Regions from separate parts of the Rhizobium sp. TRM96647 genome, predicted to be linked through region 3. Evidence: predicted binding sites of a transcription regulator. Region 3 holds the regulator's gene; each other region holds the start of a gene.
What was found. Region 3 encodes LexA, which represses DNA repair genes until DNA is damaged. Its sites were predicted from a motif close to TGTTCNNNNTGTGTTCNG; they were not measured.
Positions count from the first base shown of each region.

Region 1: a site for LexA is predicted at 8,373-8,390, ahead of OCK02_RS04375 (PA0069 family radical SAM protein). Genes of this name have one in related genera too.
Region 2: a site for LexA is predicted at 2,495-2,512, ahead of OCK02_RS00920 (helicase-related protein). Genes of this name have one in related genera too.

Region 1 is NZ_JAOXHF010000002.1:294,303-303,998, forward strand. Features, by position in the region: gene OCK02_RS04335 (potassium transporter Kup) at 1-1,509, shown strand, start outside; gene OCK02_RS04340 (cell wall hydrolase) at 1,786-3,009, shown strand; gene OCK02_RS04345 (AtpZ/AtpI family protein) at 3,283-3,663, shown strand; gene OCK02_RS04350 (F0F1 ATP synthase subunit A) at 3,724-4,476, shown strand; gene OCK02_RS04355 (F0F1 ATP synthase subunit C) at 4,542-4,769, shown strand; gene OCK02_RS04360 (F0F1 ATP synthase subunit B) at 4,848-5,504, shown strand; gene OCK02_RS04365 (F0F1 ATP synthase subunit B) at 5,518-6,003, shown strand; gene OCK02_RS04370 (ribonuclease HII) at 6,338-6,997, opposite strand; gene OCK02_RS04375 (PA0069 family radical SAM protein) at 7,156-8,313, opposite strand; gene OCK02_RS04380 (glycosyl transferase) at 8,504-9,025, shown strand; gene OCK02_RS04385 (GFA family protein) at 9,125-9,538, shown strand; gene moaB (molybdenum cofactor biosynthesis protein B) at 9,572-9,696, opposite strand, start outside.
Region 2 is NZ_JAOXHF010000001.1:196,703-206,398, forward strand. Features, by position in the region: gene OCK02_RS00920 (helicase-related protein) at 1-2,333, opposite strand, end outside; gene OCK02_RS00925 (class I SAM-dependent methyltransferase) at 2,722-3,369, opposite strand; gene OCK02_RS00930 (EVE domain-containing protein) at 3,383-3,814, opposite strand; gene OCK02_RS00935 (YciI-like protein) at 3,820-4,113, opposite strand; gene OCK02_RS00940 (NAD(P)H-dependent glycerol-3-phosphate dehydrogenase) at 4,129-5,121, opposite strand; gene tsaD (tRNA (adenosine(37)-N6)-threonylcarbamoyltransferase complex transferase subunit TsaD) at 5,118-6,212, opposite strand; gene hemC (hydroxymethylbilane synthase) at 6,286-7,215, shown strand; gene OCK02_RS00955 (uroporphyrinogen-III synthase) at 7,215-7,943, shown strand; gene OCK02_RS00960 (hypothetical protein) at 8,042-9,448, shown strand; gene OCK02_RS00965 (heme biosynthesis protein HemY) at 9,463-9,696, shown strand, end outside.
Region 3 is NZ_JAOXHF010000007.1:294,429-304,124, forward strand. Features, by position in the region: gene fabZ (3-hydroxyacyl-ACP dehydratase FabZ) at 1-75, shown strand, start outside; gene lpxA (acyl-ACP--UDP-N-acetylglucosamine O-acyltransferase) at 72-887, shown strand; gene OCK02_RS15575 (LpxI family protein) at 893-1,771, shown strand; gene lpxB (lipid-A-disaccharide synthase) at 1,768-2,952, shown strand; gene gltA (citrate synthase) at 2,986-4,275, opposite strand; gene OCK02_RS15590 (ComEC/Rec2 family competence protein) at 4,578-7,148, shown strand; gene lexA (transcriptional repressor LexA) at 7,142-7,852, opposite strand; tRNA gene OCK02_RS15600 (tRNA-Ser) at 8,096-8,185, shown strand; gene OCK02_RS15605 (DUF992 domain-containing protein) at 8,346-8,879, opposite strand; gene OCK02_RS15610 (septal ring lytic transglycosylase RlpA family protein) at 9,396-9,696, shown strand, end outside.

The DNA of each region.
Region 1 (9,696 bases), on a different contig from region 3:
TCGGTCCTTTCCGCCGTGGAAGGCCTGAAGCTCGTGACACCCACGCTCGATGAATACGTCGTCCCGATCTCCGTCGTCATCCTCGTCGTTCTGTTCGCCGTCCAGTCCTGGGGAACGGCGGCGGTGTCGCGGTTCTTCGGCCCAGTCACCATTCTCTGGTTCCTCGTCATGGCGGTGGCAGGCGCCGTCCACCTGGGCGACGATCTCAGCATCCTTCTGGCCTTCAATCCTCTTTATGCGGTCAATTTCATCTATAAGGACGGCTGGCTCGGCTTCGTCGTCCTGGGTGCGGTGTTCCTGACGGTGACGGGTGCCGAGGCGCTCTATGCAGACCTCGGCCATTTCGGTCGCAGGCCGATCCAGTGGGCCTGGTTCTGTCTCGTGTTCCCGGCGCTGACGCTGAACTATCTGGGACAGGGGGCGCTGGTGCTGAAGCATCCCGAGGCGATCGCCAATCCGTTCTTCCTGCTGTTTCCGCAATGGGCGCTGCTGCCGGCCGTGATCCTTGCGACGGCGGCCACGATCATCGCCAGCCAGGCGGTCATCACCGGCGCGTTCTCGATCACCCGGCAGGCGATCCACCTCGGCTTCCTGCCGCGCATGGAAATCTTCCACACCTCCGAGACGCAGACCGGCCAGATCTACCTGCCGGCGGTCAACGCCATCCTGCTCTTCGGCGTCATGCTGCTCGTCTTCGTCTTCGCCTCGTCGGAAGGGCTGGCCACCGCCTACGGCATCTCGGTCACCGGCGCCATGGTGGTGACCACCGTGCTCGCCTTCGAGTTCCTGCGCATGCGCTGGCGCTGGAAGGCGACGACGGCAGCGCTCGTGCTGCTGCCGCTGCTTTTGCTCGAACTGACGTTCCTGGGCGCCAACCTCTTGAAGATCCACGACGGCGGCTATGTTCCGATCCTGATCGCGGCGACCTGCATGATCATGATGTGGACCTGGGTGCGCGGCACCGCACTCCTGCGCGAGAAGACGCGGCACATCGAGGTGCCGCTGGAATCCTTCGTGAAATCGATCGAGAAGAAGAGCGCCCACGCCCCCGTCTCGGTCTCCGGCACGGCGATCTTCCTGACCAGCGATCCGGAATCGGCGCCCGCGGCGCTCTTGCACAACATCAAGCACAACCGCGTCCTGCACGAGCAGAACTTCATCCTGACGATCACCTCGATGAACACGCCCAAGGTGGCCCCGGCCGAACGCTGCAGCATGGAGCGGCTCTCCGACCGCTTCGCCCGCATCCAGATCCGCTTCGGCTTCATGGAAACGCAGAACGTGTCCCAGGCGCTGGGGCTGTTCCGCAAGTCGGGCGTGAAGTTCGACATCATGACGACCTCGTTCTACCTCGGCCGCCGCAAGCTCGTTCCCGACCGCCACTCCGGCATGCCGCACTGGCAGGACCGCCTCTATATCGCCATGGCCAATGCCGCCGTCGATCCCTCCGACTACTTCCGCCTGCCGACCAACCGCGTCGTGGAACTCGGATCCCAGGTCATCATCTGAGCGTGGTCATCCTCTGAGGGCAGGCCCGCTCGCGAAGACGTGATCGCGGCGGGCGGCGGCATAGATTTTCCTGTCCGGCAGGACGCGCACCGTTAACCGTCCATCAAGGTTAATTCTTCATTCTCGGTCAACGAACAGGCCGAAATCATCCCGCGTCGCCGGGGTGGGCTTCAGCAGAGTATTCGCCAGCAGGTACAGCGCCGTCCCGGTGATCGGGGCGACGATCCCGCTCGGCCGCGTTGTCGGAGTGTGACGTTGCGTAAGAGTTGCGTTGGAATGATGAGAGAGGCCCTGCCAAAGACCCTGCCGCAGACCCTGTCGCCGGTCCTGTCGCGCCTCTTGCCGCGGGCCTTGCCTGCGAAGACCTGGCGCGCACCCCTTGCCCTCGGCGTCGCCCTCTTTTCCGCCTCCGCCTTCGATGTCGGGCATGCCGACCTCGCCACCTTCGTCTCGGGCGTCAACCGCAAGGGCGGCAACCAGCAACTGGTCATGACCCGCGCGCCGGCCGGCGCGATCCATGCGGTCGACATCGCCTTCAACGACCCGATCACCACCGGCGCGCTCGCCGGCGGCGCCGGGCTCGAATTGCCGGGCGGCGGCGAGGCCTCGCTGCTCAACGCCCGCAAGGGGCAGGGCGGCACGCCCGACGAGGACCGCGTCACCCGCGGCAGGAAGAAGGGCCGCATCGTCGCCGTCACCCCGGTCGCGCCGCCGAAGGCCTTCTCGGCGGGGTCGGTCCTGGACCGGCAGGCATCGCTGATGATCGATCCCGAATTCGACGCCAAGGAACGCATGCGGTTCGTCTCGCCGAAGATCCGCGGCAAGGAGATCGAGATCGCTACCGCCTTCTACCGCAAGAAGGCCGTGATCGCCGATCCGGGCGTGCCGTCGATCCTGGCCGGCCTCGTCACCAACGACCGCGCCGACGTGCTCGCCACGGCTTACGCGCCGCCGGAACCGGACTATGCGCGCGTCTCGCCCTTCGATTCGATTCTCGCCGGCAAGGATGCGGGCAACGGCCGTTTTGTCCCCGAGATCGCTCCGGAAGACCACGCCTGGGCGGCGACGGTGCTGCCGGCGACGGTCTTTTCCGCAGCCGAGCAGAAGTGCCTGGCGACCGGCATATATTTCGAGGCGAGGGGAGAAAGCCTCAAGGGCCAGGCCGCCGTCGCCCAGGTGATCCTGAACCGCGTGCGCAACCCCGCCTATCCGGGCACGATCTGCGGCGTCGTCTACCAGGGCGAAAAGCTGCGCACCGGCTGCCAGTTCTCGTTTACCTGCGACCGCATCCCCGATCTCGTGCTGGCGCCCTGGCACTGGAAGACCGCCAAGGAAATCGCCATGGCGGTGACCGCGGGCAAGATCTGGCTGCCGGAAGTCGGCTCCTCCACCCACTACCACGCCACCTATGTCCGGCCGAAATGGGGCCCGACGATGAAGCGCGTCGCCAAGATCGGCAAACACGTCTTCTACCGGACCTACGGCGGCGGCTGGATCTGAGACGGGCGGCCCTGCCGGCCGGGCTGCGACATGTCGCAGCGTCGCGCGTGATTCCCCGGCCGTCATCTGCCGGGAATCGTGGAGAAGATGTCAAATATTTGATATTGTTCGGTTAATTTCGCGCTGGTCAAAGCTTTCCCCCGCCTTGACTATGCAAGCCCCTAAAACTATGTTGCGCCCGACTTCAATCGGGCCTGAAGCTGGCTTAAAACCTAGCCGTGATTATGACCGCAATAGGGCGCATGCGCCCGGGCGGAGCGGGAGGGAAGCGCCATGAAGGGCAGCCGCAAGGAAAGTCTGGAAGAACGTCTGCAGCGTCTCGACGCCGAACTCGCAAAGAGGCGCACCGAGGACCATGCGGACGATGCCGCCGAGGAGAAGGCAGCCGAAAGCCGGAAGGGCTATGCGGTCGCCATGAAGCTCTCCAGCGAGTTCGTGGCCGCGGTCATCGTCGGCGCGCTTCTGGGCTATCTTGTGGACCGGTTTGCCGGTACGGCTCCCTGGGGGATGATCGTGCTGTTGCTGCTCGGCTTCTGCGCGGGCGTGCTGAATGTGATGCGGTCGGCTGGTTTGGTGGCATCTCCCCATCCCGTCGACCGGATGGCCGGCAGGGATACCTCCGGCAAGACGAATGCGAACGGGGACGGTGCGTAAGCGTCGTCCGGCCCAAGAGGAATATCCGCCCCGTGGGCGGCAAACGAGAGAGAACAAGCGGTGGCAAACGATCCGACCCATCAGTTTCTGGTCAACAAGATTGTTCCGATCGAGATTGGCGGAATCGATTTCTCGTTCACCAACGCGTCGCTCTTCATGGTCGCTTCCGCGGCGGTCGCCTCGGGCTTCCTCTACATGACCACCTCGCAGCGCGGCATCATTCCGAGCCGCCTGCAGTCGGTCTCCGAGATGTCCTACGAATTCATCGCCTCGATGCTGCGCGAGGGTGCCGGCAGCGGCGGCATGAAGTTCTTCCCGATGGTGTTCTCGCTGTTCATGTTCATCCTGACGGCGAACCTGCTCGGCATGATGCCGTATTTCTTCACGGTCACCAGCCAGATCATCGTCACCTTCGCGCTGGCGCTGTTCGTCATCGGCACCGTCGTCCTCTACGGTTTCTACAAGCACGGCTTCGGCTTTTTGAAGCTGTTCGTGCCGCACGGCGTCCCCGGCGCCCTTCTTCCGCTCGTCGTCGCGATCGAGATCATCTCGTTCCTGTCGCGTCCGATCTCGCTCTCCGTCCGTCTCTTCGCCAACATGCTGGCGGGACACATCACGCTCAAGGTGTTCGCAGGCTTCGTCGCCTCGCTCGGAACCCTCGGCGCGCTGGGTATCGGCGGCGCGATCCTGCCCCTCATCATGACGGTCGCCCTGACCGGTCTCGAGTTCCTCGTGGCATTCCTGCAGGCCTACGTCTTTGCGGTACTGACGTGCATGTACCTCAATGACGCGATCCACCCGGGCAGCCACTAAGGATAAAGTCGTTGGTGCGTTCCGCACCAGTCCAAGCCGCAACAACCCATTCGAAGGAGTTCATCATGGAAGCGGAAGCAGCAAAGTACATCGGCGCAGGTCTCGCATGCTTTGGCATGGCCGGCACGGCCCTCGGCCTCGGCAACATCTTCGGCAACTACCTCGCCGGCGCCCTGCGCAACCCGTCTGCTGCTGACGGTCAGTTCGGCCGCCTCGTATTCGGCTTCGCCGTTACGGAAGCTCTGGGCATCTTCTCGCTGCTCATCGCTCTGCTGCTGCTCTTCGCCGTCTGATACGGCTCGAAGACCGGACCACGGCTCTCTCTCAGGAGCCGTGGTCCGCTTGATATTTGAGTGCACCTGGAGGTGAGCATGTCTGCGACCGCGGCCAAGGCCGAGTCCATCCCATTCAAGATCGCTCAGGCCGAGACCACGACGGAGACGCACGACGCCGCTCCGGCAGGTGATGCGCATGGCGCCGCCCCGGCTGGCGAACTGCACACCGAAACGGGGGTCGCGCATGGCGAAGAGCACGGAAGCGGCGTCTTCCCGCCCTTCGACGCCTCGACCTTCCCCTCCCAGCTCCTGTGGCTGGCGATCACCTTCGGTATCTTCTACCTGGTCATGTCCAAGGTCATCGTGCCGCGCATCGGCTCGATCCTCGAGACGCGCCACGACCGCATCGCCCAGGATCTCGACGAGGCCTCGCGCCTGAAGGCCGAGGCCGACAACGCGATCTCGACCTATGAAAAGGAACTGGCGGACGCCCGCGCCAAGGGCAACGTCATCGCCACCGAGGCGCGCGAAGCCGCCAAGGCCAAGGCCGACGCCGAGCGCCTGAAGAACGAGGAAAGCCTCAACGGCAAGATCGCCGCCGCCGAGACCCGCATCGCCGGGATCAAGGAAAAGGCGCTTGCCGACGTCGGCGCGATCGCCGAGGAAACCGCCGCCGCCGTTGTCGAGCAACTGATCGGCGGCAAGACCACCAAGGCCGAGATCTCGGCTGCGGTGAAGGCCGCGGCGAAGTAAGGAGCGGACGACCATGGCATTTGATGCAACTTTCTACGCCTTCGTCGGCCTCGTCCTGTTCCTGGTCCTGATCGCCTATCTCAAGGTTCCGGCCATGATGGGCAGCGCGCTGGACCAGCGGGCCGAGAAGATCTCCAACGATCTCGCCGAGGCCAAGCGCCTGCGCGAGGAGGCCCAGAGCCTGCTCGCCGAATACCAGCGCAAGCGCAAGGAAGCCGAGGCCGAGGCCGCCTCGATCGTCGCCGTCGCCCAGCGCGAGGCCGAGGCACTGGCTGCCGAGGCCAAGCAGAAGACGGAAGAATACGTGGCACGCCGCACGGCGCTGTCGGAACAGAAGATCAAGCAGGCCGAAGCCGACGCCATCAATGCCGTCCGCTCCGCCGCCGTCGATCTCGCCATCGGCGCGGCAGAGACCGTGCTGGCGGCCAAGAAGGACGCGGAGATCGGCAAGTCGCTGTTCGACAAGGCCGTCTCGGAGGTCAAGGCACGGCTGAACTGAGGTTCGCCCGAAGCCTGCAAATGAAATGAGGCCGGAGCGATCCGGCCTTTTTTCGTTGCGGACGCTGGCAAGGGCTTGTGTTTCGAGAGCCTTCATCGGGCGCGTGGCATCTGGCATTCACGCGCCGATCCTGCGGCTTCCCGTGCAGGTGGCCGGTCGTCGATGTGGCATGGCGGATTTCGCCGATGAGGTTGATGCGGCAGACGTGTCGCGTAGGCCTCCGGCGGTGCCGCGGCATGGGCTGGCGCTCAACGGCTCGAAGACTGTGTTCAGGAACCGTCGAAGGACGAATGTGGCGGATTGGGATCTGCCTCAGGCCAGGCAGCGCGCCTGCTTATTCCGAGGCGTCCGGGCGGAACGGGCGGAAGCTCATGCGGTGCAGGTTGCAGGGGCCGAGGGTGCCGATCGCGTCGCGGTGGCGCTCGGTGCCGTAGCCGGCATGGGTGCCGAAGCCGTAGCCGGGATAGCTGTTGTCGGCGCAGGCCATCATCCGGTCACGCACGACCTTGGCGACGATGGAGGCGGCGGCGATCGACAGGACCCGCGCATCGCCCTTCACCACCGCACGCCCGGCGCAGGCGAGCCCCGGAGGAACGTCGAGCCCATCGGTCAGCACCAGCCCCGGGCGGACCGTCAGGCCGCAGACGGCCCGGCGCATGGCATCGAGGCTGGCCTTGCGGATGTCGGTCTTGTCGATCCGGCGCGCGCTGCTGGAGGCGACGGAGACGACCGAGGTCGCAAGGATCTGCACGAACAGCGCCTCGCGCTTCACGGCCGACAGCTGCTTGGAATCGCGCAGCCCGTCCGGGATCCTGTCCGGATCGAGCACGACGGCGGCGGCGACCACGGGGCCGGCCAGCGGTCCGCGCCCGGCCTCGTCGGCACCGGCCACCGGCCATTGGCCGGCCCGGCGCGCCGAAAGCTCCATCGAGAAATCGGGTCCGGCGGGAAGGTCGAAGAGAAGGGGGGAATCGGTCGTCGCGCGGCGTTTCATGCGGCGAACTTCGCACGGCCGACCGATTCCCCGCAAGTCCCCGGGCGAGGCGGCACCCGGGAACGTCGACATTGCGAGGGGGACAGGGCAATGTCGAATGGAAAGGGCAACGTGCCCCGAACCTCGTCAGGAGGCGCCGCGCCCGTCGCGGCACGGTGCTACAACAGCGACAGTTGCACCCCGCTGCCCGATGGCGGCACGAACAGGTCCGCCGAAAGGTTCCGCCGTGTCCGCACCAGTCCCAGTCGCTTCGACGCCAGCTCGAAGCGGCGCGCGATCTGCCAGGCATAGGGACCCGCGCCCTTCATCCGCTTGCCGAACTCGGCGTCGTAGTCCTTGCCGCCGCGCATCGAGCGCACCAGCGACATGACGTGGCGGTAGCGGTCCGGATACTCGCGCAGCAGCCAGTCGCGGAACAGCGGACTGACCTCCAGCGGCAGGCGCAGGAGCACATAGCTCGCCTCCTGCGCGCCGGCCGCCTTGCCGGAATCGAGGATCTTCTCGATCTCGTGGTCGTTCAGCCCCGGAATGATCGGCGCCACCATGATGCTGACGGGGACGCCGGCTTCCGAAAGCGCGCGCATCGCCTCCAGCCGCCGCGACGGGGTCGCGGCCCTCGGCTCCATGCTGCGGGCCAGCTTGCGGTCGAGCGTCGTCACCGACAGCCCGACCCAGGCGAGCCCCTTGCTGGCCATGCGCGCGAGAATGTCGATGTCGCGCATGATCAGCGCCGACTTGGTGACGATCGAGACCGGATGGTTGGCCGTCTCCAGCACCTCCAGGATCTGGCGCATGATCTGCCATTCCTTTTCGATCGGCTGGTAGGGATCGGTATTGGTGCCGATGGCGATCACCCGCGGCTTGTAGCCGGGCTTCGAGAGCTCGCGTTCCAGAAGTTTCGGCGCGTCCGGCTTGGCAAAGAGCCTCGCTTCGAAGTCGAGCCCCGCCGAAAGCCCCATGAAGGCATGCGTCGGCCGGGCGAAGCAGTAGATGCAGCCGTGCTCGCAGCCGCGATAGGGATTGACCGAGCGGTCGAAGGGAATGTCGGGGGACTCGTTGCGGGTGATGATGCTGCGCGGCTTTTCGACCTGCACTTCGGTCTTGAAGGGCGGCAGGTCCTCGAGCGTCTGCCAGCCGTCGTCGAAGCGCTCGCGCACCTGCTGCTCGAAACGGCCGGAAAAGTTCATCCCGGCGCCGCGCCCGCGACGGCGGTCGATGTCGATCCTCAGGCCGCTCTGCGCCACCAGCGCATCGGCAATGTCGACCGTATTGGCGGGCGCAAGCGCGCCCTGCCTGAGACTGGACAGGTCTGCCATCGGGGTTCTCCGCAGGGGAATCGTCTCCCCTTCAATGACTTTATTCCTAACGGGGAAAAGAGAACAATTCAAGAACAAAATGGAGGGCGGCACGATCCGGGTGCGAAAGCGACCAATCTACTACCACTAAGTGCAATCCATGCGTTTGTTGCCAGTGGCGCTGGGTGTTGCGATGCGGTAAGGGTCAGCCATGCTGACGGTCATCATGGAAAGCCGAGACAACGAACCCGAGCTGGCGCAGACCCTGTCCGCGCTGGTGGCGGGCGCCGTGGAGGGCATCGTGCGCGACGTGATCGTGCTCGACCACGGCTCGGACGACGGTTCGTCCCAGGTCGCGGATGCGGCCGGCTGCCGCTTCATGACCGAGTGGAGCGTGGAGGAGATCGTACGCTCCGCCCGCGGCGACTGGCTGCTTTTGCTGGAGCCCGGCGCGCGGCCGCTCTTTGGCTGGGTCGATGCGGTCTCCGAACACGTTGCGCTGAACAAGGGTCCGGCGCGCTTTGCCGGATCGCGCAACCATCGCCGGCCGTTCATGCGCCGCCTCGTCGAGCGCCGGCCGCCGCTCGAATGCGGCCTGCTCGTGTCCAAGCGGCAGGCCTGCGCGATCGTGCGCAAGGGCATGAAGCTGGACGAACTCGCCACCGGCCTCGCCGCCCGCAAGCTCGTCGCCGAGATCGTTCCCGCCTGGGCGGTCCGCGCGATGCGCGACTAGAGTCTGCCCCCGGCCGAGCAGGCCGGGTCTTGATAACGCTAAAATTGAGCGGACAATGTCGGCCGGTTGTGGCGTCGCTTCGAACCGCGGGAGGTGCGGATGCTGATTGGCACGTGTCACTGCGAGGGAGCACACTGGACGATGACGGGTGATCCGGGACCGGTCACGGCGTGCAATTGCACCCTGTGTCGCCGCTACGGTGCGCTCTGGGCCTATGACTTCGATGGGGACGACGGCGGGGACGGGCGCATCCGCCTCCACGGCACCACCAGCGCCTTCACCCGCATGGGGAGCAGGCCCTCGCTGGAGATCCGCTTCTGCCCGACCTGCGCCTGCGTCCTCTGCTGGCGGGGGCTGAGCCTCGATCCGGACGGGCGCCGGCGCATGGCGGTCAATGTCCGTCTCGCGGCCCCCGAGGCGGTCGCGCACCTGCCGATCGATCACTTCGACGGGCTGGACAGCTTCGACGATCTGCCGCGGGACGGCCGCTGCGTCCGCGACCTGTGGTTCTGAAGCGGAAACCGCGCCGGCGGCGGGCGCTTTCGCCTATTTGCGCTTCAGGTGCTCGTCGAGCCGCGGCATGATCTCGACGAAATTGCACGGCATGTGCCGGTAGTCGAGCTGGGCCTCGAGGATACCGTCCCAGGCATCGCGGCAGGCGCCGGGCGAGC
Region 2 (9,696 bases), on a different contig from region 3:
GTGAAGCGGCGGCCGTCATAGGCGCCGTCCGGACGCGGCGCGGAGCCCGGCTTCCACTGCAGCAGCGGACGGATCAGGTCCGCCAGGCGCTCCAGGATATCGATGCGCACCGCGCGCTTGCCGAGGAAGCGGAAGCCCGCGAGCTTGTAGAACATGCGTTCGAAGGCCGGATCGGTGACGATCGAGGTGCGCCCCGCCGCCAGTGCCGGGATCAACTCGCCATAGCCGGGCTTGTCCAGGCCGTCGTTCTTGAGCGCCCAGAGCAGCGTGATCAGTTCGGCCGGCGCCGGCTTCAGAAGCGCCGGCATGAAGATGTGGTAGGCGCCGAAGCGGATACCGTGCTTGCGGATCGACGAGCGGGCCTCCTGGTCGAGCGACTTCACGTCGTCGGCGACATCGCGGCGGAACAGCACGCCGAGCGCCTCGACCAGCTGGAACGCAAGCCCCTTGGCCAGCCCCTGCAGGTCTTCTGCGCGGGACAGATCGTCGAGCGGCTTGAGCACGGTGGCAATATGATGATTGACGAAGCGCTCGATGCGCGCCGCGACATGGTCGCGCGCGTTTCCGGTCAGTTGCTCGTCGGCGAGCAGGATGACGCGCGGGCGCATGATGTGCTCGCTTGCGGCAAGGCGCGCGACGGGTTCGCCGAGCCAGCGCACGGTCCCGTCCGACCCGACGGCGAGATCGCTGTTGCCGGCCGCATGAAGCCGGGCGGCGCGCGCCTCGAATTCGAGCGCAAGCGCCTTCTGGGCGGCACCCTGTACCGCCTTCGCATCGGGACCTTCCGTGCCCGAAGCAAGCGTGAACCGGAATCCGGCCAACTGCCCCACATGATGCCCTTCGACGAAGACATCCCCATTCACACTGATTTCGGCTTCCAGCATCGCATTCTCTCTCAGGCGCTTCATGAGCACAGATGTCCTGCGATCAACAAAGCGTTTCGTCAACCTTTCATGTAACGCGTCGGACAATCGGTCTTCGATTTCCCGCGTCTTTTCCTGCCAGTGTGTCGGATCGGCCAACCAGTCCGGGCGATTCGAGACATAGGTCCATGTCCTTATCTGGGCGATTCTTGCCGAAAGCGTGTCAATCTCGCCATCGGTGCGATCGGCCCGCCGCACCTGCTCGGCCAGGAAATCCTCGTTCACCGTACCCCGCCGGACAAGGTCGGCATAGAGGGTGGAGATCAGATCGGCGTGCTGGGCGGGCGTGATCCGGCGATAGTCCGGCAGGGCGCAGGCCTCCCACAGCTTCTCCACCCGCTCCGGCGCCGTCGCCATGTCCTTGACGTCGGGATAGCGCGCCAGATGTTCCAGCGCCTGCTGGTCGACGGCCGGAAGGGCGCGCGCGAGCCCGGAAATCGCCGGCGGCGCATCGAGGCTCGCCTTCAGGGTGGCGATCGAGGTGAAGTCCAGCCGCTTGGAGCGCCACTGCAGCACGCGGACGGGATCGAACTCATGCGCCTCGATCCGCTCGACCAGTTCCGGCTCGAACGGATCCACCCGACCCGTCACGCCGAAGGTGCCGTCGCGCATGTGCCGCCCGGCGCGGCCGGCGATCTGGCCGAGTTCGCCGGGATTGAGGTTGCGGAACTGGTAGCCGTCGAACTTGCGGTCCTGGGCGAAGGCGACATGGTCGACGTCGAGGTTGAGTCCCATGCCGATCGCATCTGTGGCCACGAGATATTCGACGTCACCTTCCTGGTAGAGCCCCACCTGGGCATTGCGCGTGCGCGGCGAGAGCGCGCCGAGCACCACCGCGGCGCCGCCCCGCTGGCGGCGGATGAGCTCGGCGATGGCATAGACCTCGTCGGCCGAGAACGCGACGATGGCGGTGCGCTGCGGCAGGCGCGTGATCTTTTTCGAACCGGCGTAGAAGAGCTGCGACAGGCGCGGCCGCTCCACCACCGTTATACCCGGCAGCAGATGCTCGAGGATCGGCTTCATCGTCGCCGCACCCAGGAGCAGCGTCTCGTCGCGGCCGCGCAGATGCAGGATGCGGTCGGTGAAGATGTGGCCGCGCTCCAGGTCGCCGGCAAGCTGGACCTCGTCGATCGCCACGAAGGAGGCCCGCGTCTCCCGCGGCATCGCTTCCACCGTGCAGACGGAATAGCGCGCCATGTGCGGCGTGATCTTCTCCTCGCCGGTGATCAGCGCGACGTTGTGATGGCCGACCCTCTCGACCAGGCGCGTATAGACCTCGCGCGCCAGAAGCCGCAGCGGCAGGCCGATCACGCCCGTCTCATGCGCCACCATGCGTTCGATTGCGTAATGGGTCTTGCCGGTATTGGTCGGGCCGAGCACCGCGGTGACACCGCGGCCGCTCAATATCATCGGTGCAGCGTTCAAGGCATGCCTCGGAGAGTATCGATCGTCCGGCGCCGGTCATCGCCCGCGCGCCGGCAACACAAATGCCCATCGTCGCGCGCAATGGCAAGTGCAACCGACGAATTGGCGACCGTATTGCCCGGATTTCCGGGCGATGCGGCAGAACCTGGAACACCTTGCGAACGAATCGGAGACGAAACGAAGACTCGCTCGGATTCAGGGTTTGTTCCCTACAAGATGTTGGTTTTCCAGTAGCTTACCCCACCATATGCTGAATCTCGGCCGCAAGCTGGCCGAGTCTTGCGGCCGAGGCACAACCGCACGCCGGAATGCTGTAAAGCCCCACCGTGAAATATGGTTAAGATTCTTTTCGCTTGGCCATGCAGCGTCCGGCTCATGGCAGGAAGCGCCACACCGTCGTCCGCTTGACCTCGCTGTCTTCCAGCGCCCGCGTGACCGGCACCTCGTAGGTCGCAAGCGGCTCCATCCTCTCCTTCGGGCAATAGGAGCGCCCGGGGTCCCCGACCAGAACGGCCGCGCCGCGCGCAGCCAGGTCGCGAAACCACGGAAGCAGGGCCCGGGCGAAATCGCTGTCATAGAAGACGTCGCCGGCCAGCACCACGTCCCAGCCACGATCCGTCCCGATCAGGTCCTGTCGCTCGAAGTCCAGCTCGACGCCGTTCAGCCCCGCATTCAGCCGCACGGCCGTTTCCGTCCACGGATCGATGTCGGCCGCCAGCACGCGCGCGGCCCCCGCGCGGCGCGCCGCAATCGCCACGAGGCCGGAACCGCTGGCGAAATCGAGCACGCTGCGGCCGCCGACGACGCCGGGGTGATCGAGAAGGTAGCGGGCAAGCCCCTGCCCGCCGGCCCAGGCAAACGCCCAGAACGGCGGCGGCAGGCCGATCGCCTCCAGTTCCTCCTCGGTCTTCAGCCAGAGGTCGTGCGCCTCGGACGCCAACCGCAACCTGATCTCCGGCACGTGCCGCGGCGACAGGATGGCCGTATTGTCGAGGATGAAGCGCTCCGGATCGGTCCGCACGGGTTCGGGCCGGTCAGCGCGGCGGCTTGTCGAGCCCGCCCATGCGGCAGACCTCGATCCATTCGTCGTCCGTCACCGGCTGGACGGACAGCCGCATCGAGGTGACCAGCGACATCTTCTCCAGCTTCGGGTTCGCCTTGATGTCCTTCAACGACACCGGATTCGGCATGTCGCAGACGGCGCGGATGTCGACGCAGTCCCAGCGCGGATCGTCGCCCGCCGTCGAATCAGGATGCGAGAGGGCGCAAACCTCGGTGATGCCGACGATCTCCAGCCCCTCGTTGGAATGATAGAAGAAGCCCTTGTCGCCGATCTGCATGGCACGCATGTTGTTGCGCGCCAGGTAGTTTCGCACCCCGTTCCACTCGGTGCCCTTCTCGCCCGCATCCTTCTGCATCTGCCAGGACCACTTGAAGGGCTCCGACTTGTAAAGCCAGTAGGCCATCCGCCTTATGCCTCCGGATTGTTGAAGGTCCAGGTCCAGGGCTTCACCTCGACGCTTTCGAAGACGCCGGCCTTAAAGAAGGGATCGGCTTCGCCGAGCGCGCGCGCCGCCTCGGCACTATCGGCCCTGACGACGACGAGGCTGCCGTTCGGCTTGCCGTCCGCATCGAGGAAGGGACCGGCGAAGGCAAGCTTGCCCTCTTCGTTCAGCTTCGTCAGGTGGGCGACGTGCACCGGCCGCGTGTCGAGACGCAGTTGCAGTGCGCCGGGCTTGTCGGTGCAGAGAAGAGCAAAAAACATCACAATGTCCTTTCTTCAGAATTCCTGGGTGATCGGTCGCGTCATCAGCCTGCCGATCGCAGTCGCCAGATCCAGCTTGCCGTCGATGATCGCCGCGACCGCGTCGGTGATCGGCATGTCTATGTTTCGTTCGGCCGCAACCCGCGAGGCGACGCCGGCGGCAAATGCACCCTCCACGAGATCGCCGGACCATCCGTCCGCATTGCCGTGGCGGCCAAGCTCGATGCCGAAACGCAGGTTGCGCGACTGGTGGCTGGTGCCGGTGAGCACGAGATCGCCGAGGCCCGAAAGCCCCGTCACCGTCGTCGCGTCGCCACCATGGGCGGCGACGAAGCGCGACATCTCCGCCAGGCCGCGCGAAATCAGCGCCGCGCGGGCGGAATCCCCGAGCCCGGCGCCCTCGACGATGCCGCAGGCGATCGCCAGCACGTTCTTGAGCGCACCACCGAGCTGCACGCCGATCCGGTCGCCCGAGGGGTAGAGGCGGAAGGTCGGCCCGGACAGCGCCTGCGCCAGCGACGCAGCCGTTTCCAGGCCGGCCGCCGCGATCACCATCGCCGTCGGCAGCCCGCGCGCAATGTCGGCGGCGAAGCCTGGACCGGATAGCACGGCGACATGCTGGCGCGGCAGCTCCTCCGCCAGCACATCGGTCAGCAGTCGCCCACTGGCCTTCTCCATGCCCTTGGCGCAAATGATAACGGCGGCCTCGTCAGCAAGATAGGATGCGAGATCGCGCGCAGCCGCCCGCTGCGCCTGCGAGGGCATGGCAAAGAGCACGACCGGCACGTCCTTCAAGACATGCGGATCCACGGTCGCCTCGAGCGCCGTCGAAAGGGCGATCCCCGGCAGGGCGGCCTCGTTGCGGCGCGACGACGTGATCTCCGCCACCGTCTCCGCCCGCCGCGCGAGCAACGTCACCCGGCTCTCGCCGGTCTCGGCTATGACGGTTGCGAGTGCGGTGCCGAAGGCGCCGGCTCCCGCCACCACGACATGCGGACCGGTCGTCATGCCTTGGCCCCCCGCTTGCCCGAACCGAGCATGGCCGCGGCCTCCGCATCGAGCGGCCACCGCGCGCGCGGTGCGACCGAAAGATCGTCGGGCGACAGGCCGCAGGCCATCCGCTCCAGCCCCGCCCAGGCGATCATCGCCGCATTGTCGGTGCAGAGCGCAAGCGGCGGTGCGACGAAGCGGAACCGATTGTGGTCGCATAGTTCCTGCAAAGTCGCCCGCAGGACCCTGTTGGCGGCGACGCCGCCAGCAACGACCAGAGCCGGCTCGCCGACGTCGGGGAACGCCTGCCGGAAGCGCTCGAGCCCGCGTCCGATGCGGTCCTTCAACGTGCGCGACACCGCCTTCTGGAACGAGGCGCAGATATCGGCGATGTCCTGCTCGCTCACCGGCTCGATCGATTGGGCCGCCTGGCGCACGGCGGTCTTCAGCCCGGAGAAGGAAAAGTCGAGACGCTTCTCGCCGACGAGCGGCCGCGGGAAGGTGAACCGGTCCGGATCACCCGTCATAGCCGCCCTCTCCACCGCGGGCCCGCCCGGATAGGGAAGGCCGAGCAGCTTTGCCGTCTTGTCGAAGGCCTCCCCCAGCGCATCGTCGATCGTCGTGCCCCAGCGCTCGTAGTCGCCGACGCCGCGTATCAGCACCAGTTGCGTGTGCCCGCCGGAGACGAGCAGCATCAGGTAGGGAAAGGAAAGCCCGTCGGTCAGCCGCGCCGTCAGCGCATGCCCCTCCAGGTGATTGACCGCATAAAGCGGCTTGCTTTTGGCGCGCGCGATCGCCTTGCCGGTCATCAGACCGACGATCAGCCCGCCGATCAGGCCCGGCCCGCTCGTCGCCGCGATGGCATCCACCTCGTCCAGCGTCTTGCCGGCGCGCGAAAGCGCCTGGCCGATCAGTTCGTCCAGCGCTTCGACATGGGCCCGGGCAGCAATTTCCGGCACGACGCCGCCATAGGCGCTATGCTCTTCCAGCTGGCTCAGCACCACGTCGCCGAGGATCGTGCCGCGACCGGCCTCATCCCGCGCGACGACGGCCGCTGCGGTCTCGTCGCAGCTCGTTTCAATGCCGAGGATGGTCAGGTGGGACGACATGAAGCACGCTGGTTGATTGCGATGGTGGCAAAAGCCGGTTACGAGAGCTTCCGGTAACAACGGATCACGGTGGATGCAAACAAAACCTTTCAGGATCGGGACCCGTGGCAGCCCGCTGGCGCTGGCTCAGACGCACGAAACCCGTGCCCGCCTGATGGCGGCACACGGCCTGCCCGAAGACATGTTCGAGATCGTGGTTCTCTCCACCAAGGGCGACCGCATCACCGATCGTGCCCTGTCGGAGATCGGCGGCAAGGGCCTCTTCACCGAGGAGATCGAGGCGCAGCTCTATTCCGGCGACCTCGACTTCGCCGTGCATTCGTCGAAGGATATGCCGACCCGCCTGCCGGACGGCCTTGAACTCGCAGCTTTCCTTCCACGCGAAGACCCGCGCGACGCCTTCATCGGGCGGACGGCGCCGACGTTCCTCGAATTGCCGCAGGGTGCGACGATCGGCTCCGCCTCGCTGCGGCGGCAGGCGCAGTTGCGAAGGCTTCGCCCGGACATCAAGGTCATCATCTTCCGCGGGCAGGTGGATACGCGATTGCGCAAGCTCGCCGACGGCGAAGCCGATGCGACGCTTTTGGCCTATGCCGGTCTGAAGCGGATCGCCAAGGAGCATGTGGCGACGCAGATCCTCGATCCGGAGATCCTTCTCCCCGCCCCGGCGCAGGGCGCGATCTGCGTCGAGGCCCGCGTCGGCGACCGCCGCATCGCCGATCTGCTTGCCCCGATCAACGATCCCTCGACCAGCGAGGCGGTCACCTGCGAACGCAGCTTCCTGGCCGTGCTGGACGGCTCCTGTCGCACGCCGATTGCCGGCTATGCCGTCTCCGACGGCGGCCGCATCCGCTTCCGCGGCATGATCCTCACCCCCGACGGCTCGCTCTGTCACGAGACGATCATCGAGGGGGCGGCTTCCGACGCGGCCGAACTGGGCGCCAGGGCCGGGCACACGGTGCGCGCGGCTGCCGGCACCGGCTTCTTCGACGGGTGGACCTGATGAGGGTTCTGGTCGTCCGCCCCCAGGCATCGGCGGAAAAAACCGCAGCAAAACTCAAGGCCCTCCATCACACGCCCGCGATCCTGTCCCTCGTCGTCCCCGTCCATGACACGGATGCGGCAACGGCAGGCCTCGCGCGGCGGCACTCGGCCATCGCAATCACCAGCGCGGAGGCCGCGAACGTCCTCCGCGCGATCGGCGGCGAGCTTGACCGTCATCTGCTCACCACCGTCTTCGCCGTCGGCCGCGCCACGGCGCGCGCGGCGGCGGATGCGGGCTTTCGCACCGTGCTGGCTGCCGAGGGAAGCGACGGCAACAGCCTCGCCGACCTGATCGTCCGCCACAGGCAGGACTTCGGCGTGCCGGCCGAACCGCTCCTCTATCTGGCCGGCACGCCCCGGTCGCAGCAGTTCGAAACCCGCCTCGATGCGGCCGGCGTGGCATACGAGACGGTGGAATGCTACCGCATGGAGCCGACGCCGCCGAAACGCGCCGTGCTGAAGCCGCTGGTCGTCGACGAGAAACCGGATGCCGTTCTGTTCTACTCGCGCGAATCGGCCCGTCACTTCTTCGAGCTGCCGCTGGTCACCGAATATCTGGACAGCTTCGAAAACACGATCTTTCTCTGTATCAGCCGCAATGTGGCGTCCATGGTGCCCGAGCGCTTCGCCAAATCCGTCGTCGTCTCCACCACGCCGACGGAGGAAGGTCTTCTCGACCTGCTCTGAAGGTCGCCTTCCGGGCACCTAAATCGAAGGAAGGGCTTTCCCTGCCGGGCTTCCCTTACTAGGTTTACCGTATCGCATTGGAAAGCAAGGAGGCCGTCATGGACCCGGAAAAGCCGCCACGCCGAAAGAAAAGCGCGACGCCCGTGACGATCGACCTGGAGGCAGCGCCGGCGACCGCGGAAGCAAAGACCCCGCCCGCCCCCGGCGAACCGGACGTGGTCACCGCGTCGGCCGGAACCGACGCGACCCGGACCGAGGCCCGGATCCCCGAACAGAAGTCCCCGGACAAGGAAACGCCCGAGCAAGCCCTCCCTGAACAGGGGGCCGCCGGGGACGTCATCACCGGGAAAACGACCGCCGAACAGGAAACGATCGGCCGGGAACCCTTCTCAGCCACGGACGAGCCTGCTCCGGAACCGGCCGCCGACACTGGCCCCGATGCGGCAGCGCCCGCCTTCGAGGAGCCTCCGACAGAACCCCGCCATGAGCAGCAGTTCGAAGCCGCACCCCCGCCGCATGCCGTGCAGCCGCCGAGCAAGTCGGGCGCGTTTGCGGCCGCCATCGTCGGCGGCCTCGTGGCCCTGGCGGGCGCCGGTGCCCTGCAATATGGCGGCTACCTGCCGGCACTCGGCCCGGGCGCAAGGACCGGTAGCGAACTTGCTCCGCTCAGCGCGGAACTGGAAGCACTGAAGTCGCAGGTGAACGCCCTCCGGGCAGCCGCATCTTCGCCCGCAGCCGATCTGCAGCCGGTAGAAAGCCGCCTAGCAGCCCTTGAACAGGCTGCCGCAAACCCCGTCGCCGGCGGCATAGACGAGGCGGCCCAGCAGTCGATCGCGACCCTTCAGGCCACCGTCGGCAAGCTTTCGACCGACGTCGCAGCGCTGGGCGACCGCGCTGCCGCCGCCGAACGCGCCGTCTCCGATCAGTCCGCGCAACTGTCCGAGCGGATCGACGCGGCCGAGCAGAAGCTTGCCGAGCCGCGCGACGACGTCGCCATGGCGCGCGCCGTGGCCGCAACCGCACTGAAGACGGCGATCGAGCGCGGCGGCCCCTATCTCGCCGAGCTGGAGGCCTATGCCAGCGTCTCGCCGGACGATCCCTCCATCGCCCCCCTGCGCGAGCAGGCGCCGACCGGCGTGCCTTCGCGCGCCGACCTGGTGCGGCAGTTCCAGCCGGTCGCCGACCAGATGATCGAGGCCGTGCACCGGCCGACCGGCGAGCAGGGCATCGTCGACCGCCTGCTGGCCAGCGCCTCGTCCGTCATCACCGTGCGGCCGGTCGGCAGCGTCGAGGGCGACAGTCCCGAGGCGATCGTGGCGCGCATCGAGAACAAGCTGCAGAACGGCGACCTCAAGGGCGCCCAGATCGAATGGCAGGCGCTGCCGGAAACCGCGCGCAACGCAGGCGCGCCCTTCAGGGCGGAACTCGACCGGAGGATCGCGGTGGAGGACGGCGTCGGCGCCATCGTCTCCGGCGCCATGGCGAAGAACGGCAACCAGGGCTGAGGGGCGCACCGATCATGACAAGACTGCTCTGCTTCGTTCTCCTCGTGCTCGCCCTCGGCCTCGGCTTTGCCTGGCTGGCCGACCGGCCCGGCGAACTGTCGATCATCTGGCAGGGCCAGCGCATCGCCATGAGCCTGATGGTCGCCGCCACGATCACCGTTTCGCTGATGGCGGCGGTGATCTTCGTCTGGTGGCTGCTGCGCGTCGTCTTGACCTCGCCCCATGCGCTCCAGCGTCATTTCCGCGCC
Region 3 (9,696 bases):
GACGCAAAAGTTGATGGGCAACTTGTCGCCGAAGCTGATATCGGCGCGATGATCGTCAACAAGGAAGACGCCTGAACATGATTGCAGCCAGCGCCAGGATCCATCCGCTCTCCGTCGTCGAAGACGGGGCGGTGATCGGGGAGAACGTCGTCGTCGGCCCCTTCTGCCACGTGGGGCCGAATGTCGTTCTCGGCGACGAGGTCGAGCTTCTGACCCATGTCGTGGTCGTCGGACGTACGACGATCGGGCGCGGCACGCGCATCTTTCCCTCCGCCGTCATCGGTGGCGACCCGCAGAGCATCCATCATGGCGGCGAGGACACCACGCTGACCGTCGGTGAGCGCAACACGATCCGCGAAGGCGTGACGATGAACACCGGCACCGCCGGTGGCGGTGGCAAGACCGTCGTCGGCGACGACAACCTGTTCCTTGCCTATTCGCACATCGCCCATGACTGCATCCTCGGCAACAACATCATCCTGTCCAACAACGTCATGCTGGCCGGCCACGTGACGGTCGAGGATCGCGCCATTCTCGGCGGCGGCTCGGCGGTGCACCAGTTCGCGCGCGTCGGACGCCATGCCTTCGTCGGCGGACTTTCGGCCGTGGCCTACGACGTCATCCCCTATGGGATGCTGAACGGCAATCCGGGCATCCTCGGCGGCATCAACGTCGTCGGCATGTCGCGCTCCGGCATGGACAAGGCGACGATCCATCGGGTCCGCCGGGCGTTCAAGGAAATCTTCGAGGGCGAGGCATCGATCCGCAACAATGCGGCCGCCATTCGCGAGGACTATGCGGACTGCGTTCCCGTCATGCATATCCTCGATTTCATCGCAGCGGACAGCGATCGCGCGCTCTCCTCGCCGAACCGCGGCAAGGCCTGACCGGCATGGCAGAGCGCCGGCCGGAGGGCGCAAAGCGGCTGGCCATCATCGCCGGCGGCGGGCAATTGCCGATCCACGTCGCGCGCGCCGCCAGGCTGCACGGCGAAAATCCCTTCATTCTTGCGCTTAGCAACGAGGCCGATCAGGACTGGTCTGAATTCGACCATGCCGGCGTCGGCGTCGGCGACTATGCCGGCATCAGCCGCATCTTCTCCACCGAAGGCATCGATCGCGCGGTTCTTTCCGGCTGGGTCCGCCGCCGGCCGGAATGGCGCGACATCCGGCCGACCATCCGCACGCTGATGCAGGTGCCCGGCATCGTGCGCACGCTTTTGAACGGCGGCGACGACACGGTGCTGAAGATGGTGATCCGGCTGATCGAGGCGAACGGCGTGCGCGTCGTCGGCGCGGACGAGATCGCACCGGAACTTCTGGCCACCGAAGGGCCGGTCGGCGCGATCCGGCCGGACGAGGAGGCCATGCGCGATATCGCTGCCGCTTCCGCCGCTGCACTGGCGCTCGGCGCGCTCGATGTCGGGCAGGGGGCGGTTGCCGTCGGTGGACGGGTGGTTGCCCTTGAGGGGGCAGAGGGAACCGATCTGATGCTGGAGCGGGTGGCGAGCCTGAGACAGGAAGGCCGCATCTCGCGCCGCCGCAAGGGCGTGCTGGTCAAGCTGTGCAAGCCCGAGCAGGACCGGCGCGCCGACCTGCCGTCGATTGGCGTCGACACGGTGCGGCGGGCGGCGGAAGCGGGGCTTGCGGGCATCGCCTGCGAGGCGGGCCGTTCGCTGGTGCTCGACCGGACGACATTGATCGCGGAAGCCGACCGCGCCGGCCTTTTCGTCACCGGCATCCTGCCGCGCGACGGCGGAGCGCACCCGTGACCCGCCCGCTCAAGCTCGGCATCATCGCCGGCGAGGTTTCCGGCGATCTTCTCGGCGGCGATCTCATCGCAGCGCTGCGCCGGCAATGGCCAGGTGAGATAACCCTTTGCGGCGTCGGCGGCGAGGCGCTGCAGGCGCAGGGCCTGAGATCCCTCTTCGACTATTCCGAACTGTCGATCATGGGTTTCTCGCAGGTGCTGGCGAAGCTGCCGAAGCTGCTCCGGCGGATCCGCGAGACGGCGGCGGCGATCGTTGCCGAAAAGCCCGACCTGCTCGTCATCATCGACAGTCCCGATTTCACTCACCGTGTCGCCCGGCGGGTCCGCAGGCAGTTGCCGGATTTGCCGGTAGTCAACTATGTCTGCCCCAGCGTCTGGGCGTGGAAGGAGGAGCGCGCGCCGCGCATGCGCGCCTATGTCGACCACGTGCTTGCCGTACTGCCGTTCGAGCCAGCCGTGATGCAGCGCCTGAATGGGCCGCCGACCACCTATGTCGGCCACAGGCTCGCCGGCGATCCCGAGGTGAGGGCGGTGCGGGCGGCGCAACTGCAGAAGAAGGTGCCGCCGCTCGGAAGCGGCGAACGGCGCGTCTGCCTGCTTCTTCCCGGCTCGCGCGCCGGCGAAATCACGCGGTTGCTGCCGGCCTTCAAGGATGTGATGGCCGAACTCTCCGCCGGGCCCGTACCGTTCGAGTTCCGCCTGCCGACCGTTCCCCGGCAGGAGGCACTGGTTCGCGACCTTCTGGTCGACTGGCCGGAAAAGCCCGCAGTGACAGTTTCTGCGTCTGAAAAGTGGCCGGCCTTTCGGGACGCGGACGTGGCCATCGCTGCGTCCGGAACCGTCCTGCTCGAACTGGCGCTGGCGCGGGTGCCGGTCGTCTCCTGCTACAAGGTCGACTGGATCGCGCGGCTGATGGCGAAAAAGATCAAGACCTGGACGGGGGCGCTGCCCAACCTGATCGCCGACTATGCCGTGATCCCGGAGTATCTGAACGAGGCCGTTCGCCCCGGTTGCCTCGCCCGCTGGGCCGTTCAGCTCTCCCATTCCACTCTGCAGCGCCAGGCGATGGTCGAGGGCTTCGATCTCGTCCACGACCGCATGCAGGAGGTGCGCGCCCCCGGCGACAGGGCGGCCGATGTGATCCTCGCCCTTCTGAAAGAGAAAAAGCCCGGCCTGTTCTGACCGGGCTTTCTTCCTGTATCCGTCGCTTCCGTCTCAGCGCTTGGAAACCGGGATGTAGTCCCGCTTCGGCTCGCCGACATAGAGCTGGCGCGGACGACCGATGCGCTGTTCGGGATCCTCGATCATCTCGTTCCACTGGGCAATCCAGCCGACGGTGCGGGCCAGGGCGAACAGCACGGTGAACATCGTGGTCGGGAAGCCGAGCGCCTTCAGCGTGATGCCGGAATAGAAGTCGATGTTGGGGTAGAGCTTCTTCTCGATGAAGTATTCGTCCGTCAGCGCGATGCGCTCCAGTTCCATCGCGACTTCGAGCATTGGGTCGTCCTTGATGCCGAGCTCGCCCAGAACCTCGTGCGTCGTCTTCTGCATGATGCGCGCGCGCGGATCGTAGTTCTTGTAGACGCGGTGGCCGAAGCCCATCAGGCGGAACGGATCGTTCTTGTCCTTGGCGCGGGCGACGTATTCCGGGATGCGTTCGACCGAACCGATCTCGGCCAGCATGTTGAGCGCTGCCTCGTTGGCGCCGCCATGGGCGGGGCCCCACAGGCAAGCGATGCCCGCGGCGATGCAGGCGAACGGGTTGGCGCCCGACGAACCGGCGAGGCGGACCGTCGAGGTGGACGCGTTCTGCTCGTGATCGGCGTGCAGGATGAAGATGCGGTCCATGGCGCGCGCCAGGACCGGATTGACGACGTATTCCTCGCAAGGCACGGCGAAGCACATGCGCAGGAAGTTCGAGGCGTAGTCGAGATCGTTCTTCGGATAAACGAAGGGCTGGCCGATATGGTACTTGTAGGCCATGGCGGCGATCGTCGGCATCTTGGCGATCATGCGCAGCGATGCAACCATGCGCTGGTGCGGATCGGTGATGTCGGTGCTGTCGTGATAGAAGGCCGACAGCGCGCCGACGCAACCGCACATTACAGCCATCGGATGCGCATCGCGGCGGAAGCCGGTGAAGAAGCGCGACATCTGCTCGTGCACCATCGTGTGATGGGTGACGCGGTAGTCGAAGTCGTCCTTCTGCGCCTTGGTGGGCAGTTCGCCGTAGAGCAGCAGGTAGCAGACCTCGAGAAAATCGCCGTGCTCGGCCAGTTGCTCGATGGGGTAGCCGCGGTGCAGCAACACGCCTTCGTCACCGTCGATATAGGTGATCTTGGATTCGCAGGAGGCCGTGGACGTGAAGCCGGGGTCGTAGGTGAAAGCGCCGGTCTGCTTGTAGAGCGTGCCGATATCCATGACCGAAGGCCCGATGGTCCCCGTTCGCAGTGGCAACTCCACCGTCTTGTCACTGATCGTGACGTCCGCGCTCTTTCCCGTCATGAGGACCTCCATTGATTTATGAGGGCACTGGGCGTGCCCGAACTCGGCGGTGCCGCTTTGCTAACCCATTTGCGACGCCCTGCCAAGCAAGACGAAAGGCATGGTTGTGCAATGCAAAATCCGACATTCCGGATCGCAATATCTACTCTTCCGCGCCAGTTGCAAGCAACTTATGGGTGAGGCGGAATAATTATGGAGGGCGCATTCTTTCCGGAAACGACGGTCATGCGGGCACGGAATCGGGATTGCCTTGCAAAATCGTAAGTTGCAATATCGGGGTGTCTGCCGCCGGGATCGTTCATATGGGAAGGGGGACTGCCAGCGAGGTCGAGCACCGTGTCGCAGTGCCGGAGACAGCCTCCGTGGCGTCACCGGCTGCGACCACGTTTGCCAGGGCTTTTCCGACGCTTCCAAGGGGTGTTTTCCGGCGAACGCTGGCCCTGCGGCTGTCCCGGAACCTCACGCTCGCAAGCGCGTCTTTCGCGACGGCCTGGCAGAGCGAGCGCGACCACGGGACGCCGTTCCTGTTCGTGCCCGTCGTGCTCGGGGCAGGGGTCTGGGCATGGTACGCGCTTCCCCGCGACCTGCCGCCGCTGTTGCTCGCGGCCCTGCTCGCCGCGAGCGCGATCCTTGCCTTTTGGACCCGGCATCGCAGCGGTCTCCTTGCCGTGGCGGCGCGCACGGCCTTCCTGTTCGTCGCCGGGATGACGCTCGCGGCCGTCGAGACGGCGCGGTTGTCGACAGCGATCTTCGACCAGCCGGTGACGACGACGATCACCGGAAGGGTACTTTACGGCGAGGCCGACGAGCGCGGGCGGATGCGCTACCGCGTCGCCGTCCTTGCCACCCGCGAACCAGCCCTGCGCCGGCCGCCGGACGTGGTCAACCTCGTGGCGCGCAGCCCGCATGCGCCGATCGCGGTCGGAGGCGGGATTTCGGGCCGCGCCCGCCTCAGCCCGCCCTCGGGCGCAGCCCTGCCGGGATTGAACGACTTCGCCTTTGACGCCTACTTCGCCGGCACCGGCGCGATCGGCTACTTCTATGGCAAACCTGCCGCGGTCGTGCTGAGTGAGGCGGCCAGTGACGTCTCCTGGCTTGCGCATGCGCGCGAGACCGTCGCGGCGTGGCGCGGCGCGCTGACGGCACGGATCCGCGACCAGATCGGCGGCGACGCGGGTGCCATCGCGGCCGCCCTCGTCACGGCCGAGCAGCGGGGGATCAGCCCGGATACGGTCGAGGCGCTGCGCCGGGCAGGGCTCGCGCATGTGCTGGCGATCTCCGGCCTGAACATGGTGCTGGCCGCCGGCACGTTTCTCGTCGGTGCGCGGCTGGCCCTGTCGCTGCTGCCGGGGGCGGCGGAACGATACCCGATCAAGAAATTCGCAGCCGCCGGCGGGCTGGTGACCGTGACCCTCTACATCCTGATTTCCGGCGGCGCCGTGTCGGCGGTCCGCTCCTGGCTGATGATCGTCGTCATGCTTGTGGCCGTACTGGTCGACCGCACCGCCATCAGCCTGCGCAACATCGCCCTGTCGGCGATCGTCCTGCTGGCTGTCACGCCCTCTGCCGTTACCGGACCGGGCTTCCAGATGTCCTATGCGGCGACGCTCGGGCTGGTGGCCGGCTATGCGGCATGGCGGGACCGCGGTGTCTCCCGCACGGGGCCGTCCGCCGGCGGACTGCGGCTGATGCAGCACGCGTCCGGCTTTACGGCCGGGCTCCTCCTGTCGTCGGTCATCGGCGGGCTGGCAACGCTGGTCTATTCCCTCGGCCATTTCCACCGGATCCCGGCCTACGGCCTTGCCGGCAATCTCCTGGCCATGCCGGTCATCTCCTTTGTCGTCATGCCGATGGGGGTGATCGCCATGCTGCTGATGCCGCTGGGGCTCGAAGGGCTTGCGCTGACGATCATGTGCAAAGGCATCGAAGCCATGATCGTCATGGCGAACTGGGTCTCGGGATGGGGCGGCGAGATCGTCACCGGCCGCCTTTCGCCGCTTGCCTTCGCGCTTCTGGCTGCGGGCGGAGGGCTCGCCTGCCTGTTCAGGACGCGGCTCGCCGCGCTCGCCGTCCTGCCCCTTGCCGCCGGCGTCGCCGTGGCGGCCCTTGCGCCGGCACGGCCCGCACCGCAGTTGCTGGTCTCCGAAGACGGCGCGCTGGTGGCGCTCGTCGACGGTCGCACGGCCGCCACCAATCGCAGGCGGCCGCCCGGTTTTATCTACGACCAGTGGCGCTATGCCCTGCGCTTCGAGGACCATATGGCGCCGTTGATGCTGGGCGGCGGGGAGAGCGATCGGGGAAGCCCGGCGCGGTCAACGACCGAACGGCGAAGGGGCACGGCCGGGCGTGCGGGTGACGGACAAGCGGCCCCGTCGCATGCAGCGCTGCCCCGTCCGGTCTTATCTTCCGTCTCGCAGGGAACCGGGACGTATCATGTCAACACCGGCGCCGCGAAGGAAGCACTCGCCGCGGACTTCACCCTGGCCGCCCGGCAGAAGCGATTCGCCTGCCGCCGGCAGGCGTGGTGCGTCGGCGTCACCGCTGCGGACTGGCGGGTGGTCTGGCTGGAGGATCCGGCCCATCTGGGAGCCGCGTGCGACAGTGCCGATATCGTCGTCGCCCCCCGCCATCGCCGCGAGGGCGGCTGCGCCAGCGGAGCCCGGTTGATCAGTGCACACAGCCTTCGCCTCACCGGCGCCCTGGAGATGGCACCGGCAAACGATACCGTCGCGACAGGGCACGGCATCATCACAACGCAGGCGGTCGTCCAGCTTCATCGCCCCTGGAACCGGCATCGCCTCTACGACTGGCGCACAGACAGTTTCCGGGATGACCGCTTCCAGGATCCGGAAGACGATGCCGAAGCTCAATGATAGCGACGAATGAGCCCGACCAGCTTGCCCTGGATCTTGACGCGGTCGGGGCCGAAAATCCGGGTCTCGTAGGCCGGGTTGGCAGCCTCCAGCGCGATCGAGGCGCCCTTGCGGCGGAAGCGCTTCAGCGTTGCCTCCTCGTCGTCGACGAGGGCCACGACAATGTCGCCGGGGTTGGCCGTCCCGGCATTGCGGATGATCACCGTGTCGCCGTCGAGAATGCCCGCCTCGATCATCGAATCACCCCTGACCTCCAGCGCATAGTGCTCGCCGCCGCCCAGCATTTCCGCCGGCACGGAGATATCGTGGGTGTTGTTCTGGATGGCGGAAATCGGCACGCCGGCAGCGATCCGGCCCATCACCGGCACGGCGACCGAGCTCTCGGACGCCGGAGCCTGCGGCCGTTCCGGCGCAGGCTTTTCCTTGCCGAGGCTGCCCTCGATCACCGATGGCGAGAAGCCGCGCCGCGCCTTGAGGCTCGGCGAATAGGCCTCCGGCAGCTTGATGACCTCGAGCGCGCGGGCGCGATTGGGCAGCCTGCGGATGAAGCCGCGCTCCTCGAGCGCGGTGATGAGCCGATGGATGCCGGATTTCGACGCCAGGTCGAGCGCATCCTTCATCTCGTCGAATGACGGCGGTATCCCCGTTTCCTTCATCCGCTCGTGGATGAACAGAAGCAGTTCCTGTTGCTTGCGGGTCAGCATGGCTCGTCACCCAGAATCGTGAAACAAATACGGAACAAACACTATCTGTTCCATTTGTGTTCCGCAAGTGGCTAAAATTCCGTGAAGGTCGGCAATGAATGTGGGCTGCCAAGGGCACGGGTTGACCTGTGCCGGATGCGACTGAACACGTTGACGGCCTGCCATGAACGGCTATAAAGCGCCGTGCCCCGGCGCGGGTGCACAAGACGGCTGATGCAGCAGGATATGGTTGCGCAGCTTGTTGGAAGAGTGTCCGAGTGGTTTAAGGAACCGGTCTTGAAAACCGGCGTGCGGGAAACCGTACCGTGGGTTCGAATCCCACCTCTTCCGCCATCTGCCGCAAAATTCATTCCTTGTCTCCCGCTTGCTCTTCAGTCTTCATCTCGGAACGTCTGTGGCGCAAACGTCCGGGCTTCCCTGATGGCTGAATAGCGAGGCGCGAGGCGGAGGTAGACGCCCCGCCGGGATGGCAGGGCGCCCGGGAACATGGGTGTCAGTTGACCGAGTTCAGCGTCATCGACGTGCCGGTCGCTGCGATGTTGAGGCCGATCTGGCCGGTCAGGCTGACGGTCTGCAGGTGGATGGAGCCGGAGGTGCCGCCGACGAGGATGTTGGCGCCGACGCCGGCGCCGACGGTCGCTTCCGCCGTGGCGCCCTGGTAGACGCCGCCGAGCGAGCCCTGGTGGTAGCCGGCGGTCGGCGCGAGCACCGCCCAGACGAGGCGGCCCTGCGTGGTGAAGCCGAGGTCGACGCCGAGCTTGCGGATCTGGCCCTGGTAGTGATCGACCGGTTCGCTGCCCATCGTGGTGACGAAGGCGCAATCGACTTCCTTGGCGGAGCCGAGCACATAGCCGGCGCCGCCGCCGATCCGGCAGTCGAGATAGCCGATGCGGACGCCGTCGCGCGCCTCCGAGCGGGCGACCACAGGCGCTTCCGGTGCGGGCACCATGTCGGCGGCACGGGCGGCCGTCAGGCCGGACGCCGCGACTGCCGTGGTCATCACTGCAATGGCAAAGGTCTTTTTCATATGCTTTCTCCTGTTTCGGGCGCGCTCATCGACGCGCCCTCCTTCTCGTGGTCGCTCGGTTGGCCTTCAGGAACACCTGTCCGTTGCCGAGGTTCCACAATGACGAATCCGTCGGCCCATGGGTTCGGCCTTCAATGAGGCGATTCAACGGCATAGGCAGCTTGCCCTTCCGCCATCAACAATCCTCGGATCGTTGCCGGAAAACCAGATATCGGGTGGCAGCGGTGCGTCTATCCGCGGGACTTCGAAGTGGATCGTAAAGACCTTGCCGGCATGGTTCGGCCGGCCATGAAGTAGAAGGAAGGAGAGGTGGCAGGGCGCCCCTGAATTATCCCTTCATTAACCATGCGGAAGTTTAGTTCTTCTGTTGCGCCGTTTCCGCGCGGGGAGAACCGCATTTTCGCCATTTTGAGGTCATGATTAATATTATGTTTTGAACGGAGCGCTATCGAGGGGGCGATCGCAGGACAGACGATCGCGAACGGTGGCGTCAGGGACACGAGCGGCGTGGGACATATGAATTTCGGTTTCTTCTCGGCGGGCGCGCGCACTGCTTTCCGGCTCGTCGCCATTCCGGTCGTCTGCGCCGGCCTGGCGAGCTGCAACACAACGAGCGAGACGGCGAAGAAGGCGGGTCGGAGCAAGGAATATTTCGCCGAGTCCGAATACGGCGTGAAGGCCAGCCCGCGCGTCGTCCAGGAAGGGCAGGCGGTCCCCAAGGGGGGCGGACGCTATCAGGTCGGCAAGCCCTACAAGGTGCGCGGCAAGTGGTACAAGCCGCAGGAGGATCCTGACTACGACAAGGTCGGGCTCGCCT